4 regions of the Paenibacillus odorifer genome follow, and region 3 is predicted to be linked to each of the others. Evidence: riboswitches for the same ligand, from Rfam matches in the RefSeq annotation. Region 3 holds a riboswitch; each other region holds the start of a gene.

The links. A riboswitch is a leader RNA that binds a small molecule or an ion and turns the genes downstream of it on or off. The one in region 3 is predicted to bind cyclic di-GMP.
Region 1: linked by a shared signal. The riboswitch ahead of PODO_RS03150 (transglutaminase-like domain-containing protein) and the one ahead of PODO_RS10165 (DUF6612 family protein) in region 3 are both predicted to bind cyclic di-GMP.
Region 2: linked by a shared signal. The riboswitch ahead of PODO_RS30860 (choice-of-anchor A family protein) and the one ahead of PODO_RS10165 (DUF6612 family protein) in region 3 are both predicted to bind cyclic di-GMP.
Region 4: linked by a shared signal. The riboswitch ahead of PODO_RS04610 (glycosyl hydrolase) and the one ahead of PODO_RS10165 (DUF6612 family protein) in region 3 are both predicted to bind cyclic di-GMP.

What each region holds. Positions count from the first base shown of each region.
Region 1 covers NZ_CP009428.1:726,331-730,205, reverse strand. Annotated here, with positions in the region: rRNA gene PODO_RS03155 (16S ribosomal RNA) at 1-246, opposite strand, end outside; gene PODO_RS03150 (transglutaminase-like domain-containing protein) at 614-1,423, opposite strand; cyclic di-GMP riboswitch class I at 1,437-1,517, opposite strand; cyclic di-GMP riboswitch class I at 1,592-1,674, opposite strand; gene PODO_RS03145 (class D sortase) at 1,788-2,453, opposite strand; gene PODO_RS03140 (GtrA family protein) at 2,556-2,963, opposite strand; gene PODO_RS03135 (glycosyltransferase family 2 protein) at 2,950-3,875, opposite strand, start outside.
Region 2 covers NZ_CP009428.1:546,380-550,254, forward strand. Annotated here, with positions in the region: gene PODO_RS02365 (MarR family winged helix-turn-helix transcriptional regulator) at 1-20, opposite strand, end outside; gene PODO_RS02370 (ASCH domain-containing protein) at 348-761, shown strand; gene PODO_RS02375 (YhjD family protein) at 959-1,456, opposite strand; cyclic di-GMP riboswitch class I at 1,849-1,939, shown strand; gene PODO_RS30860 (choice-of-anchor A family protein) at 2,048-3,875, shown strand, end outside.
Region 3 covers NZ_CP009428.1:2,402,422-2,406,296, reverse strand. Annotated here, with positions in the region: gene PODO_RS10170 (NADH-dependent flavin oxidoreductase) at 2-1,165, opposite strand; gene PODO_RS10165 (DUF6612 family protein) at 1,278-2,126, opposite strand; cyclic di-GMP riboswitch class I at 2,244-2,335, opposite strand; gene PODO_RS10160 (response regulator transcription factor) at 2,649-3,320, shown strand; gene PODO_RS10155 (HAMP domain-containing sensor histidine kinase) at 3,317-3,875, shown strand, end outside.
Region 4 covers NZ_CP009428.1:1,089,292-1,093,166, forward strand. Annotated here, with positions in the region: gene PODO_RS04605 (sugar phosphate nucleotidyltransferase) at 1-1,351, shown strand, start outside; cyclic di-GMP riboswitch class I at 1,488-1,567, shown strand; gene PODO_RS04610 (glycosyl hydrolase) at 1,580-3,130, shown strand; gene PODO_RS04615 (glycosyl hydrolase) at 3,284-3,875, shown strand, end outside.

The DNA of each region.
Region 1 (3,875 bases), 1.7 Mb from region 3:
GGCCCATCCCTCAGTGACAGATTGCTCCGTCTTTCATTCTTCTCTCAGGAGAAAAAAGAAATTATCCGGTATTAGCTACCGTTTCCGGTAGTTATCCCAGTCTGAAGGGCAGGTTGCCTACGTGTTACTCACCCGTCCGCCGCTAAGTCATTTCGAAAGCAAGCTTTCAAAGTAACTCCGCTCGACTTGCATGTATTAGGCACGCCGCCAGCGTTCGTCCTGAGCCAGGATCAAACTCTCCAATTAGTATTGAAAAGAGCCATATGCTCATTTTGAAACATCTGACGAGAAAATTAATTCTCTAATTTTGGATATCACTTGCGTGATTTCCTACTCACTCGTTGTTCAGTTTTCAAAGATCAAGTTCTCGTTGGCGCCGTTTAATGTCTCAGCAGCAACTCTTATAATATATCATGTTGTTTTCAGAAATGCAAGCTTTATTTTTCGAAGCTTTTTATCAGCCTCGTCTGTATCGCCTGTACGCTGTCTAACAACGCTTACCTATAATACCCCAACTATTAATAGAAAAGCAACCCCTAATATAAAAATAAACAACTAGCTTAATAATTAAGCTAGTTGTTTATTTAATAGAGTTATGTTTCTAGCGGCGAATTTAATAGTATTTTGCCGCAGTATATTTGCTTGAGGCTTTAATTAAATCGGTTTTCTTATCACTCTTTGCAAGTCCTGCATCCACTGTAGTATCAATGGTAACCCACTTCCCATTAAGCAATACTTCGTTCCAGGCATGATATTGCGTAACGTAGCTTGTATTCCCCATTACCAACTTAGCAGGAACATCTACACTCCGCAGCATTGCGGCAAAAAGAGAAGCGTAATCATAGCAAATCCCTTTTTTAGTAGTCAATGTCTTATCGATGCTTGGAATATAATCAGTAGTTACACTATTAGCAAGAGAGTAGTCATATTGTACATTCGCAACTACATAGTTATAGATCGCTTTAACTTTCTCTTCGTCTGTTGTTTTGCCTTGTACTAATTGTTTAGCTTTGACAATCGCTTTATCAGAAGAACTCCATTTCACATTCTGTACGGAGCCCAAATATACGGAATTCGAGTCACTCATGGTTACGTCTACTACTTCGGAATATAACGCTTTGTATTTATTACCGGTTGTGTTCTCCAGAACCGAAACCTTATAAGTCCCATTTCCTTGTTGCAAAGGGAAGTCCTCAGCTTGTCCAGAAGCATACAAGTTATAAGTATAGCTGCTGTTATCTTTGGTGATCATGAGTTTGATTCTTTTATCTTTCGGAATATCATAGTTAATACCAATAACACCTTGAGCCACTTTGGATGTAATCAACCAGCTGGCATCTGCACTTGCAGCTTGAGCTGTACTTACCGGAACTGAAGTCATTAGGACGAACAGCGCCACCAGCATAAAATAAACCTTTTTCACGGATAAAACTCCTTTCGGTAGCTGGCTGCCATCCTTTCGGGAAGGCCCTTTAGCTTTGCGTCCCTACCTTTCGATAGGTTTGCCGTTATCGTATAAGCTCTATCTGTTCTAGCTTTACTAGATATAGTTGATAGAATCCATTTGAAACAAACAAAAAAAGCCTCTTCATTCGGTAGCTGGCTGCCATCCTTTCGGGAAAAGGCCCTTTAGCTTTGCGTCCCTACCTTTCGGAAGGTTTGCCGTTATCGTGTTTAGCTTTCATAGTATAATACTATCATATTTATAGTTGTGAACAAGACCTAATTTACTAGATTACCCATTATTTTATAAATATCTCCCGGTATTTGTGTTTTCTTGTCATTCACTATTCTCCTTTTGTTAATTTGGCATGAACAATCAGCCGATGCGTTGGATTCACTAGCGGATCACATGTAATCAGAGTAAGAATCTTATCCTTGTCATTCCCGTCAAGAACGGAGACATCACTCGGATCTACAACAGAAATATCGTATACCTCATAGTTAAACACCTGATCACTAGTCTTTACCGTGATAACATCCCCCACAACAACCTCATTCAATCTGTTAAACAAACGACCCGTAGTTCTAGCCCGATGCGCCGCGATTGCAGCATTTCCGATCTCTCCAAGGGGTGCCGTTTCTTTCATATGGGCTGCAGCATGTTTCATATTAGCTTTTGTAGCCCCTTCTAATACAGGCAGCTTCAAATCAATCTTACCGATTTCAATTAGTGCGATTACTTTGCCACCGACCTCAATCTCCGGTTCAGGCTTTTCTGTCTCTTGGGGTTGGGGCTGTGCCTGAGCATCCAGAACCGATTCCTCTGCTAACAGCTGAGTAACTTCAGCATACCTGCTCTTCAAATCTGGCTGGGGAGTACTATCGGCAGTGCTTAGTTCAGCCGTTTCTAATAACTTCTCCTGCTGCCTGTCGTTGTACCATTCGTTAGCTGTCGGATATAACATGATAAGTATCCCAGCCAGTATGAGTAGATAGGAGAATTTACGCAATGTTATTCACCTCCGTATATTGTTTCTATGGTTATATACAAATCAAGCAGAAACAGCTACTTGCCTTTAAGCATAGCAACTCCTTCTGCCTGAAATTAATGTTTAAAATACCCATTTACGACTTCCAAAGAAATTGATGATCACCGTGATAAATGTAACCAGCACCTTTGAGATCAAGACTTGAATACCTAGTCTGTCTGTCAACAGATGCATTAGCAGCAGTGATATTCCGAGCACTACCAGATTCAGCACGATAAACTTGACCAGCTGCACGCGGTCGAAGCCTTCTTTATTCCCCCGGTTGCGATCACGAAAGGTTACTTTTTTATTCAAAATAAAGCTATTCGCCGTACCTGCACTATAGGAGATCACCTGCGCCAATGCGTATACCATCCCTAGTGAATTCAACAATGTGAAAATCACAAAATCAATAAGCGTATTGAGCAAACCTACGGCATTAAATTTAAGGAACTGTATGAATGCAGCACGCAAGTTCTTATCTGACATCATTGTGGTCCTTCCGGCGGTCCAGTTGTTCTTCGTTCTGGTAGCCTTTAGTCTCACTAACAATGTATAGCGGTCTATCTTTAGACTCGTCATAAATCCGTCCGATATACTCCCCAATCACACCTAACAGCATCAGAACGATACCGTTAAAGAGCAGATTGACGCCTACAATGGAAGCCCAGCCCGGAACCGTCCAGGAGGTGAAAAATATCTTTTGAAACAAGACGAAAAATAAATAGAGAAAGCTAGAGAATGAAAGGAAGAATCCAATATACGTAGCAATCTTAAGCGGCTTATGTGAAAAAGAGGTGATGCCATCTAACGCAAAACGAATCATTTTCTTCAGCGGATATTTGGTTTCTCCGGCAAAACGTTCTTCCCGTTCATATTCCACCATAGTCTGCTTGAAGCCAACCCAGCTCACCAAACCTCGGACATAGCGGTTCTTTTCTTTAAGTCCCCGCAGGACATCACATACCTTACGGTCAATAAGACGGAAATCGCCTGTATCCGTAGGAATATCCACACTTGTCATACTGCTGAGCAGGCGGTAAAAAAGCTTCGCGGTGACCTTTTTGAACATCGTTTCTCCGTGGCGCTTCAGGCGTTTCGCATATACAACGTCGTAGCCCTCTTTCCACTTCTCGATCATTTGCAAAATGACCTCCGGAGGATCCTGAAGATCAGCGTCAATAACAACAACCGCTTGACCTTCGGCATAGTCCATGCCAGCTGTAATCGCTACCTGATGTCCGAAATTACGCGAGAAGTCAATCAGCTTGACATGCTCGTCTCGTTCACAGATCTCCCGAATCATCTGGGCGGAACGATCACGACTGCCGTCATTGACGAAGACCAGCTCATAAGTATCGCCGCACTCGTCCATTACTTTTTTCAAACGTTCATAAGTATGGC
Region 2 (3,875 bases), 1.9 Mb from region 3:
AACTGTCCTGGGTTGTCCATAAATTAATTCCCCTCTTTAAATAGTTTGCACACTAACTACTTGATTAGTATACAAACTATATTCTCCTTTATCAATTTTAATTATTTTATTTGTTTAAATTGTGGGGAGTTACAGGTGAATGTCAATAATATTGATATTTAGAACTTTTGTTTGTATATAATAAAAATGAATGTTCTTATTTTTAGAGGCGATCAATCATGGAAATGAGTATCGACCAAACGGTTGGGATTATTTATCAAGTCAAGGAGAGCAAGATTACACAACGCGAGATCGAGATCCGTGGCATCCGTGACAAACGTCCAACATAAACAAAGGGGATAAATATCATGCGGTGTATAACAATACGGCAGCCTTGGGCGACCTTAATTGCTCTTGGTGAAAAAGAGTTTGAAACTCGTTCATGGAGAACAGCCTACCGCGGCGAGTTAGGCATCCATGCCGGAATGAGGATTGACAAAAAGATTTGTGAACAGGAACCGTACAAAGCAGTATTGGCGAAACATGGCTATACAGCGAATAATTTGCCTACAGGAGCTATTATTGCTACAGGTCAGCTCGCGGGATGTTATGTGGTTACTCCAGAGGTGGATTTAAGGGAATGGATCAATGGGAACGAATATGATTTTGGCGACTATAGCGAAGGACGTTTTGCCTGGAAGCTTGAAGAGGTTCACTCACTGCGCCATCCAATTCCAGCCAAAGGTCGGCTAAGCTTGTGGGAGCATTCGGATCACTTCTGAACGGCGAATGATATTTTTAATGTAATTTTTATGTGCCTATCAGCTTTTTTTCAGGTTCGAGGTATATATTGAAGACACCAAACACCCCCCAGTGTTTTGTGGTATATCTCTCTCAGGTCTTGCCAACTCCCATGGTAAGGCCTATTTTTTTGTTCACTAATTGATTGGGGGGAGAGTAGAGCGGCTTCTATACAGCTTTATTTAATCTGATACTGTTCTTCGTAACTCTTAAAAGAGGAAATATCCAGCCCTAGGTATCTGCGCATATGGATGGCAGCCTGAGCCGCAACAATGTCATTCAACAGCAGCATTCGTTCGTGATAGCCACGACATATATACTTGGCTTCAATTCCCGTATTAAGTCTGTTTTGCTCATACACCTTGATTCCCCGTCTTCTCATTTCTGCACGAACATCCCTTAGATCTGTTGTAGCTACTGCAGCAGCTGTTCCAAGCACCTCCAGATAAGGGGCGGGTGTTCGTAAGTGTGTAGATAAAATGGCGGAGTCCCGTTCGAAAGCTGATAAAATCATCGGAAGCAATAAATAAGATTTCACCAGCATGTTGTCCCTGCTTTCTGCTCTATGCATGAATCTCATCACCTCTAATAGGAACGTATATTCGTATTCTACCCCGATATTCCAAAAATAATCAATGGTATTTCTAAACAGCTTATCCAATGTGATTAAATTCACAACTAAATAACGAAGAATAAATTATATTAAAATTGTAATAATAAAAATTAATGTATCGGACGTACATAAAGGAGAATTTATGATGGAAAAAGAGGGCAGCCTCCAGCGTGGATTGTTTTTTGGTTTAATTCTGAGTGTTCCCTTATGGATATCCATATTGGGCTATATACAGTTACTTTAAAATTTAATGAAAAACCTTATGCGAAGCGCCTTTAGGCGCTTTTTTTTGTATGGTAATAATGAGCGGAATCATCGAAAGGAATTGATTGACAATTGTGGGTGTCGGGCGCTAAACTGTTATTAATTCAAAAAGTATTAAAAGTCATAGACGGTTATTGGAGAGAATGCTTCGGCTACCAGTTCTGGACTTGCAGTGTAATACATATATATAGTCATGATAATAGCAAACCGTCTGAAAGGGCGGGACGCAAAGTCCAGGAGTCTAAAGTGTCTTAAAGGCACAATGACCGTCCGACTGCCATGAGAAGGGAATTCCACTTCTTTTTGGCGGTCTTTTTTGTTGTTAGGTCCTTTAGAGTTTCTGGTAATTATTCTGATTAATATAAATCATAGTTTTAGGAGGTGTGCCATTTGAAAAGAAGAATAAGACCGTTACTCTCGCTTGTATTAGCTGGGATTTTGACGGTAGGTAGTGGGCTTTCCTCATTAGGAGCTGGAGTTGCTGGAGCTAGTAGTTCTTCTACATTGGGAATTGCAGGGGTCTACAACGTGTTTATTCTAGGGGATATAACAACGGTTTCGGATACGGAAGGAAGGTTTGCTGCTGGAGGTAACGTTAACTTAACCAACTATAGTGTTGGAGATAGGTTGACCGCTGCTGAGGTTTCCTTGACTGACACACTTGTTGTTGGAGGGAATCTTACTTTCAACGGAGGTACTGTTTATGGGAATATCGTGCACGGGGGAGATTTTTCAGGGAATGTAACGCTCCTCAAGGGAGGTACAAAAAGACAGGGGAGTACGATTGACTTTTCAGCCGTAGGTCAGTCTTTGAAGGACAAATCAGCAGAACTTGCAGCATTGCCGGCGAATGGAACAACAGTGTACCAATATGGCAGTCTTACCCTGACAGGTACAGATCCTGCGGTCAATGTTTTTAATGTTCCAGGAGATAACGTCTCTAATACCTATGGAATTACAATAAATGTTCCTTCAGGATCTACAGCAATTATTAATATTGATGGTTCTAACGTAAAAATGAAAAACTTCGGATTTCTACCTAATAACGTGTTGAACAGCAAGAAAATTTTGCTTAACTTTAGCCAAGCTGCGTATCTGGATATGGCAGGCATAGGTGTAATGGGAAGCATACTTGCCCCCTATGCTCATGTTGATTTTATTAATGGTCAGATTAACGGTACTTTAGTGGCGGCTTCACTCAAAGGGACTGGTGGTGGTGAATTTCACCACTATCCATACGATGGTGATGAACCTGGACCAACGCCGACACCAACGCCAACAGTGACACCAACGCCAACGCCAACAGTGACACCAACGCCAACGCCAACAGTGACACCAACGCCAACGCCGACAGTGACACCAACGCCAACGCCGACAGTGACACCAACGCCAACGCCAACAGTGACACCAACGCCAACGCCGACAGTGACGCCAACACCAACACCATGTCCGACACCAACGCCGACAGTGACGCCAACACCGACGCCAACGCCTACGTCAACACCAACAGTGACGCCGACACCGACGCCAACACCAACACCGACACCGACGCCGACAGTGACACCGACGCCGACACCAACACCGACGCCAATACCAACGCCGACGCCAACAGTGACACCGACGCCGACAGTGACACCAACACCGACGCCGACAGTGACACCAACGCCGACGCCAACACCAACACCAACGCCGACGCCAACAGTGACGCCGACGCCGACACCGACACCGACACCGACACCAACACCGACGCCAATACCAACGCCGACGCCAACAGTGACACCGACGCCGACAGTGACACCAACACCGACGCCGACAGTGACACCAACGCCGACGCCAACACCAACACCAACGCCGACGCCAACAGTGACGCCGACGCCGACACCGACACCGACACCAACACCGACGCCAACAGTGACACCGACGCCGACAGTGACACCAACGCCGACGCCAACACCGACGCCAACGCCGACAGTGACGCCAACGCCGACACCAACGCCAACACCAGAAGCAACACCGACACCGACGGTAACGCCAGAGGTAACACCAACTCCAGAGGTAACACCAACGTCGACACCAGAGACTTCGGTGTTCCCGACACCAACGCCATCATCCGTAATTGGCACTATAGTTCTTGCAGAAGATCCTGTGCCGCTTGGGCCTGTAGCTTCGCCGACACCAGCGCCAGTACCAACACCGTCGAATAGCACAGAAGTACTTG
Region 3 (3,875 bases):
TTTAGCGTAAACGATCAGGCATCATTAATTTAAGGAATTCTAGAATACCATTCTCTACTACGAGTTCTTCTCTATCTTGATCAGCAAGTACTCTTCTGATGATATCTTCATTACCCTCCAGCACTTTACTTGTCCAATGAGGATCAATGATAAGAGAACGTCCTACTGCTACTAATTCAGCATTTGTCAACGTGTCCTCTGCGTCCTGTTTGGTACGGATATCTCCGACCCCAATTAAAGGTACACGGCCATTGATTTTCTCATGTACATATTGCAGGATTGATTTTTCTTTAAAATCTTCTGATGCAGATACTTTTTTAAAATCCCCTAATGAAATATGCAGATAATCCAGCTTTTTATCAGCTAATTTATCAATAAGATAAAAGGTGTCTGTGATTTTAATGCCAGGCTCTTCATATTCTTCTGGAGAAAAACGATAACCGACAATAAAATCCTTAACCTTTGAATTGTCAACGACAGCAATAACTGCATCCACTAATTGGTTAATGAAATTAAATCTTTTCTCTAAGCTTCCGCCCCATTGATCTTCACGACGGTTGGAGTGTGGAGAGAAGAATTGTTGGACTAAATATGTGTTTGCTCCATGAATTTCTACCCCATCGAATCCAGCTTGAATAGCACGTTGAGTCGCTTTTTTAAAATCCTCAATTACACCGAAAATTTCATCTTCTGTTAATGCTCTTGGAATTTCTGCATTCAGACGTTCGGCAGCAATGGCGCTGGAGGAAACGGGTTGTACGCCACGCAATATTTTTGAATCTGTCATTCTTCCTGCATGGAAAAGCTGTAAAATAGCTTTTGTTCCATTTCGTTTAATAGTAGATGCTAATCGGCTAAGGCTAGGAATAAATTGATCGGAGGAAACACTAAGTTCACCTTCCCATCCTTTTCCACCCTCCTGTACATTTGCTGCCGCAGTGATGACCGCACCTACTTCGCCCGTTCTTAGCGAATAGTATTTCAATTCATCTTGTGTTACTACACCGTCATAAAAGCTCATTCGGGTGGTCATTGGAGCCATAACCACTCGGTTTTTTAATGTCAGTCCTCTGCGAAAAGTTAATGCTGTGTCTAGTGCTATCATCTTTTTCCCAACTTTCATTAAATTATATTTAGATAAAATATTATATACATGCGCATACATATAAATTACAGCAATGATTTATTCTTGTCAACTAATAAAGAACTGCTGTTGAATACAACAAAAAGCGCTGTTCAGCGGAACAGCGCTTTTTGCTCGATATGAATCGTCCTTATTATTCTAGTTCGGCCGGTTTTACAATGGCTGTACCTTTATTATTCTTGGAATATTTAGCTTCGATTTTCGTGGTGTATGTATCTTTGGCTCCGTCACTTACCAGCACATAACTCAGATCGACTGTCAGCTTTTCCGTTTGCCAGGTCTTAGTATTGACGAATAATTTCCACGTTACGCTTTTGGGTTGAACTGTCTCACCATCCCAGAGGTTCTCCTGGTCATAGAGTTTGATTATCCCCTTAGCTGCTGTCGGATCGGTTACCGTGAATTGTAAGACCGTTTGTGCGCCAGCCGTGCTGACTTTCATGGATTTTTTATAACTTTTGACCGAATCAAGCATGGAAACAGGATCGTATTGGCCTTTAGAGTAAAAGGCATCCCATTCCGTTTTCTCCAGTCCAAGCCAATACTGTGCATCAGGATCGATCGGCTCCCCGTCATCGTCGTAACCTTCATCTTCAGATTCATCGATCAGTTCACTTCCGTCTACAAGATAGTAAAACTCCTTGTCATTGGCATATAGACTGTACGATGTTTCTAAAAGACTACTAGCGACAGTGCCTGCTGCGGCAAAATTCGGCAGACGGTTGATATCCAGCTTCAGAGTGTTGGTGTTGCTGATACGCACCCCGCCGCTTTGAATATCCTGTTTTTTGGTCACATCCAGATGGAAATTCTTTATTGCTTTGGAGGCTGCCGTTACTTTGCTGATCATCTGATCCGCGGTTACTACTGTTGAGGTAGCTGCAGACACTACTCCTGGATTAGACATCCATCCGATCGTTCCGGACAGCAATAAAGCACCTACTGCCAAACTAGTACCTATTGTTTTGAAAAAACTGTTCATGTACTTCCCCTTTCGGCCCCTTGCGATAATGTAACGCCGTATAGGTCGAAATAATAAAAGAGCTCAAAATAGACTACATATTCTTAGAGCTATCCTTTATGCTTCATAAGACATCCCTATGGCGGCCTGGCGATCATTTCCTTCTGTCGAAAGGCTTTAGACCCATGGCTTTGTGTCATCATCTTTCGATGATTTTACCTTTAACGCGGACATTCAATTAGTTTTAATAGATTAGGGACGCATGTCCCACCGCTAATTTTATCATGGTTATAATTACCTGTAAACGACTTATCTTCCATTCGAATTCGCTATGATACTCAGAAGAAATACTAAAGTTTTGCATTTTTCCAATTCGTCCAAGTTTTCCAGATATCTGAGGTTCAGCTGAGTTATACTATCAATCCGTTTCGGTATATCACTATGCTATGATAAGTATGTTTTTTAGTTTCTCTATCCATCCAAACATTTTCTTAATATATAACTCTTATAATTATTTTAGTTTTCTTAGAAAGGATGATTTTCATGGTTAATATCCTTGTTGTCGAGGATGATATAAAGCTTAATCAAATTATCTGCACCTATCTTTGCAATAATGGATACGACGCTAAAGGGTGTTTAAACCCACGAGAAGCATATGATTTGATGTATAACAGCCTGTATGACCTTATCATCTCAGACGTTATGATGCCAGAGATTGACGGCTTTGAATTTGCGGAAACGGTTAGGGCTATTAACAAAACGATCCCCCTTCTTTTTGTTACCGCTCGTGATGATATTTCCTCAAAACAAAAAGGGTTTCGCGCTGGAATTGATGATTACATGGTCAAACCGGTCAATATGGACGAACTGGTAATGCGTGTGGGCGCTTTACTTCGACGTGCAAATATTGCCCACGAAAAAAAACTGAGGGTAGGAAGTCTTATGATGGACGCGGATGATATGACAGCAACGGTAAACGATGAGGAAATCCCTGTGACGGTACGGGAATTCAACATACTCTACAAAATGCTTTCCTACCCCAAACATACCTTTTCCCGTGCCCAGCTAATGGACGAGTTCTGGGGCATTGGCAGCGAAACCAGCCTGCGTGCCGTAGATGTATACATCGTCAAACTTCGCGACAAGTTCTCTTGTTGTGTGGACTTCAAGATCATGACAGTGCATGGGCTTGGCTACAAGGCAGTGCTGCAATGAGTAAGAGGCAGGAGCAGCATGCCCGGTTCAAGTCCAAGCGTTTTTCATGGAAAGAGTTTTTGTGGACCTTTATTGTGCTGTCCACGCTAACAGCAGGTCAAGCACTTATATACGACGCCTACATTTCAGTAGAACGCGTTCCAACTCAATACATCTTTGGAATCACTGGATATTGGATCATTGTTGCCTTCATTTTTTGCCTTGTCACCGCACGGCAAAAGTACATCGCCTTTGATAAACCCATGCGTAAACTCAGCGAGGCGGCAAACCAGGTAGCAGAGGGAGATTTTTCAGTCTATCTTGAGCCGCTTCACAGAGCGGATAAAAAGGATTATGTAGACGTGATGTTCGAGGATTTTAATAAGATGGTTGAAGAACTGGGCAGTATTGAAACCCTCAAAAATGATTTTATATCGAATGTATCCCATGAGATTAAAACACCATTATCCGTCATTCATAGTTACGCAATGGCATTGCAAACTGTTGATTTGTCGCCAAAACTTCGAACGGAATATACTGAAACTATCATTTCGGCCTCCCAAAAATTAACGACAC
Region 4 (3,875 bases), 1.3 Mb from region 3:
CGGTTCAGGTAAACGGTTATGGCCGTTGTCTAACGACTCACGTTCAAAGCAATTTCTAAAGGTACTTGAAAGCCCTCAAGGTGAACCAGAATCCATGGTACAACGTGTCTGGAGACAGCTGGAGGAAGCAGGGATGGCAGAATCATCTTATCTAGCCACCGGCCGCGGCCAAGTAGAAATGATACAAAGCCAACTGGGAAGTCATGTGCCGATTATCGTTGAACCGGAGCGTCGGGATACTTTTCCGGCTATCGCCTTAACAGCTACCTATCTTTATTCAGTGGCAGGTGTTTCTCCAGCGGAGACGGTAGCAATATTGCCTGTTGACCCTTATGTAGAAGCATCCTTTTTCGATACCATAGCTATGCTTGAGGGGACCATGCTGGAAAGTGGAGCAAATCTGGCACTAATGGGTGTTGTTCCTGAACATGCCTCAGAGAAATACGGATATATTATTCCTACCACTGAAGAGGCGGGGGGGAATGGTTTTATGAAGGTGAGTCACTTTCAAGAGAAACCAGACCGCATACAAGCAGAACAGCTCATCGAGCAAAATGCATTGTGGAATTGCGGAGTGTTTGCCTTCCGTTTAGGGTACTTGTTAGATATTTTGCAGCGTAAAGGGTTGCCTTTAGGATATGAAGAATTGCAGAAGCAGTATAAGCTATTGTCTTCCATCAGCTTTGATTATGAAGTGGTGGAGAAAGAAGAACATATTGTGGTGCAGCCGTATGATGGATTCTGGAAGGATCTTGGAACGTGGAATACGCTGACAGAGGAAATGAGCAGCAAGCATGTAGGAAAAGGTTTTGTGACGGCGGATTCTGAGGGGACTTGCTTGATTAATGAGCTGGACATTCCGATTACGGTAATTGGTGCGAAGGATCTGATCATTGCGGCTAGCCCGGATGGAATTCTAGTTACCCATAAAGCTGAGAGCCCACGGATTAAAGAAGTGCTGAAGACCTTTGAACAGAGACCGATGTACGAGGAACGCCGCTGGGGCCATTACAAAGTTATTGATTATGTGAAATATGATGAAGGCAATGAAGTGCTGACCAAACGGATTTTTATATCCGAGGGGAATAATATCAGCTATCAATTACATCGCAAGCGTAGTGAAATTTGGACAATCGTCAGCGGCGAAGCAAGTATTGTGCTGAATGAGAAAAAACATAATGTGAAGGCTGGGGACGTGGTACGTATACCGGAAGGAACGAAACACGCGATCCTTGCTTTGACGGATGTTGAGTTTATAGAGGTACAGACGGGGTCTGAATTAGTAGAAGAAGATAACATTCGTATTACTTTAGACTGGAATGATATAGAACTACAACAATTCATTTCATAGGTCTAACCTATCTATTTAACCAATTCAAAATTTCTTGAAACAGGTAAATTGACTCAATTATCAAAAAAAGTCATAAAAACACTAAATATATCATTAATTGTCGTCGATACTTACGGTAAGAGAGATTATTTCTCTTAAATTGAAAAGGCAAACCTATCGAAAGGTAGGGACGCAAAGCTATAGGGCCTTCGAAAGAGTGGCAGCCTGGCTACCGAAAGGGAGAATATTTTGAAAGCTTACCGTACGTATCGATTGTTTGGTGCATTTCTGTCACTCGTCCTGTTTCTGACTGCACTTCCGCTTGCTGTTGGGATTTCGCCGTCTATTGTCATAGCTGCTTCAAATTCTGGAACGCCAGTTACCCCAGGTGCCTCACCTGAAGCCGTAAAGCTGCTTAACTATTTTTACTCGATCTCAGGAAAAGGCATTATTGCTGGTCAACATGACTATTTAGAAAGTCCAGATGAAATTAACAATATGCTGAAGGGAACCAGCGGACAATATGCGGCTCTTCACGGTTATGAAATGGGTGCGATCAGTGGTCAGTCCGAAGCAACGATGGCTTGGCAACGTCAAAATGTGGTGAACAGCGCCATCAACTGGAATAAAGCGGGCGGGATCGTAGCTATGACTTTTCATGCTAACCTGCCGGGCACCTCTTATGACTGGGATAATGTGAAAAAAACACTCAGCCAGAGTGAGTTCGATAGTTACGTTACACCGGGTACCAAGCAATATAATAATCTGATCGCTGAGCTTGATAAGGTGGCAGTCTCTTTAAAAAGCTTGCGCGATGCCAATGTTCCGGTGCTTTGGAGACCCTATCATGAAATGAACGGGAACTGGTTCTGGTGGGGGAAGAAAAATAACTTTTCTAAACTATGGAATATAATGTATGACCGTTTTGTTAACGTTCATAAATTAAATAATTTGTTATGGGTATGGAGTCCGAATGCTCCCAATGTTTGGTCAGATCCTTATGCGCTAACTTATCCAGGTGCTGATAAAGTAGATATTCTGGCAGCAGATATATACGAAAATGATTACCAGCAAAAATACTATGACAGCTTGTTGAGTCTAGCCGCAGGCAAACCGATTGCGATCGGGGAGAATGGTGAAATGCCTAATCTGGAGAAGCTTCAGCAATCGCAAAGTAAATGGACGTATATGATGAGCTGGGGAAAAATGCTTTACGAAAATAACAGTGCAGACACAATCAAAACATTTATGAATAGCAACTACACCCTGACCAGAGATAAATTAAATACTGGTCTGGCACCGACACCTAGCGCCGCACCAGCGCCGGCACCTTCCGAAGAAGAGGGGGAGGCAGCAATTCCTCTCGCGAAGGGGCTTGCAGGAGAGTATTACAACAACATGTTGTTGTCGGGAGCAGCAGCTCTTAATAGAACTGATGCAATAATCGATTTCAATTGGCGGCAAGGCTCGCCGGATGCCTCCCTCGGGATTGATCGTTTCTCCATACGTTGGAGCGGTAAAATTAAGCCGTTATATAATGAGCAATATACATTTTACACTACCTCAGATGATGGTATCCGTGTCTGGGTGAATGGGGAATCCGTGATTGATAGTTGGACTAAGCAAAGTGGTACTGAGCGTAAGGGCACTATAACGCTGAAGGCTGGTCGGCTATACGATATCAAGGTGGAGTATTACGAGAATGAAGGCGATGCGAGAGTCCGCTTGATGTGGGAAAGTGCTAGTCAAGCTAAAGAGACAGTTCCAGCAAGTGCACTTTTTCTTCCGGATGTCTCCTGATTGATGAAAATTAAAGGTCGATCCTTAGTGGCTCTGCATTATTGCAGAGCTACTAAGCTATAGTCCTCATTAGGTCAGAAGACGATTGTCCGATAACAGGTATGTTTATTTAGCACCTGTAGAGGCAGTACAGCTACCGAAAGGAGGATTTATTTGCGTAAATATTATAAGAAAAACAGATTGTTGTTTACTATGTTACCGGTGTTTATTATTTTTTCCTTGCTGCCTTGGGGAGAGGTTAAGAGTCTTCCGAAGGCTATGAGTGTTTCTTCCTCTTTACCTCCGGTTATACCCAGTAATCCATCGGCTTCTGAAGAGGCTAAGCAACTGCTGAGTAATTTGGTGAATCTACGTGGCAAAGGGATTTTGTCCGGCCAGCATGATTATCTAGAAAGCCCAGATGAACTGGTTCATAAGCTGAAGAATACTTCGGGACAAAATGCCGTTCTACATGGTTATGAATTAGGGGCGATTAATAATCAATCCGAAGGGACGATCGCAGAACAGCGGCAAGCAGTGATAGACAGTGCAATTGAATGGCATCACGAGGGTGGCATTGTAGCCATGACATTCCATCAGAGTTTGCCGGGAACATCTCCAGAATGGTCCAATGTAAACAGAAGTCTCAGTCAAGAGAAATTTAATGCTTATGTTACACCTGGGACAGCTCAGTATAAGAGGCTAATCTCAGATCTAGACGAGGTTGCTGGATATTTGGGACAATTGCGTGATGCCGGAGTTCCAG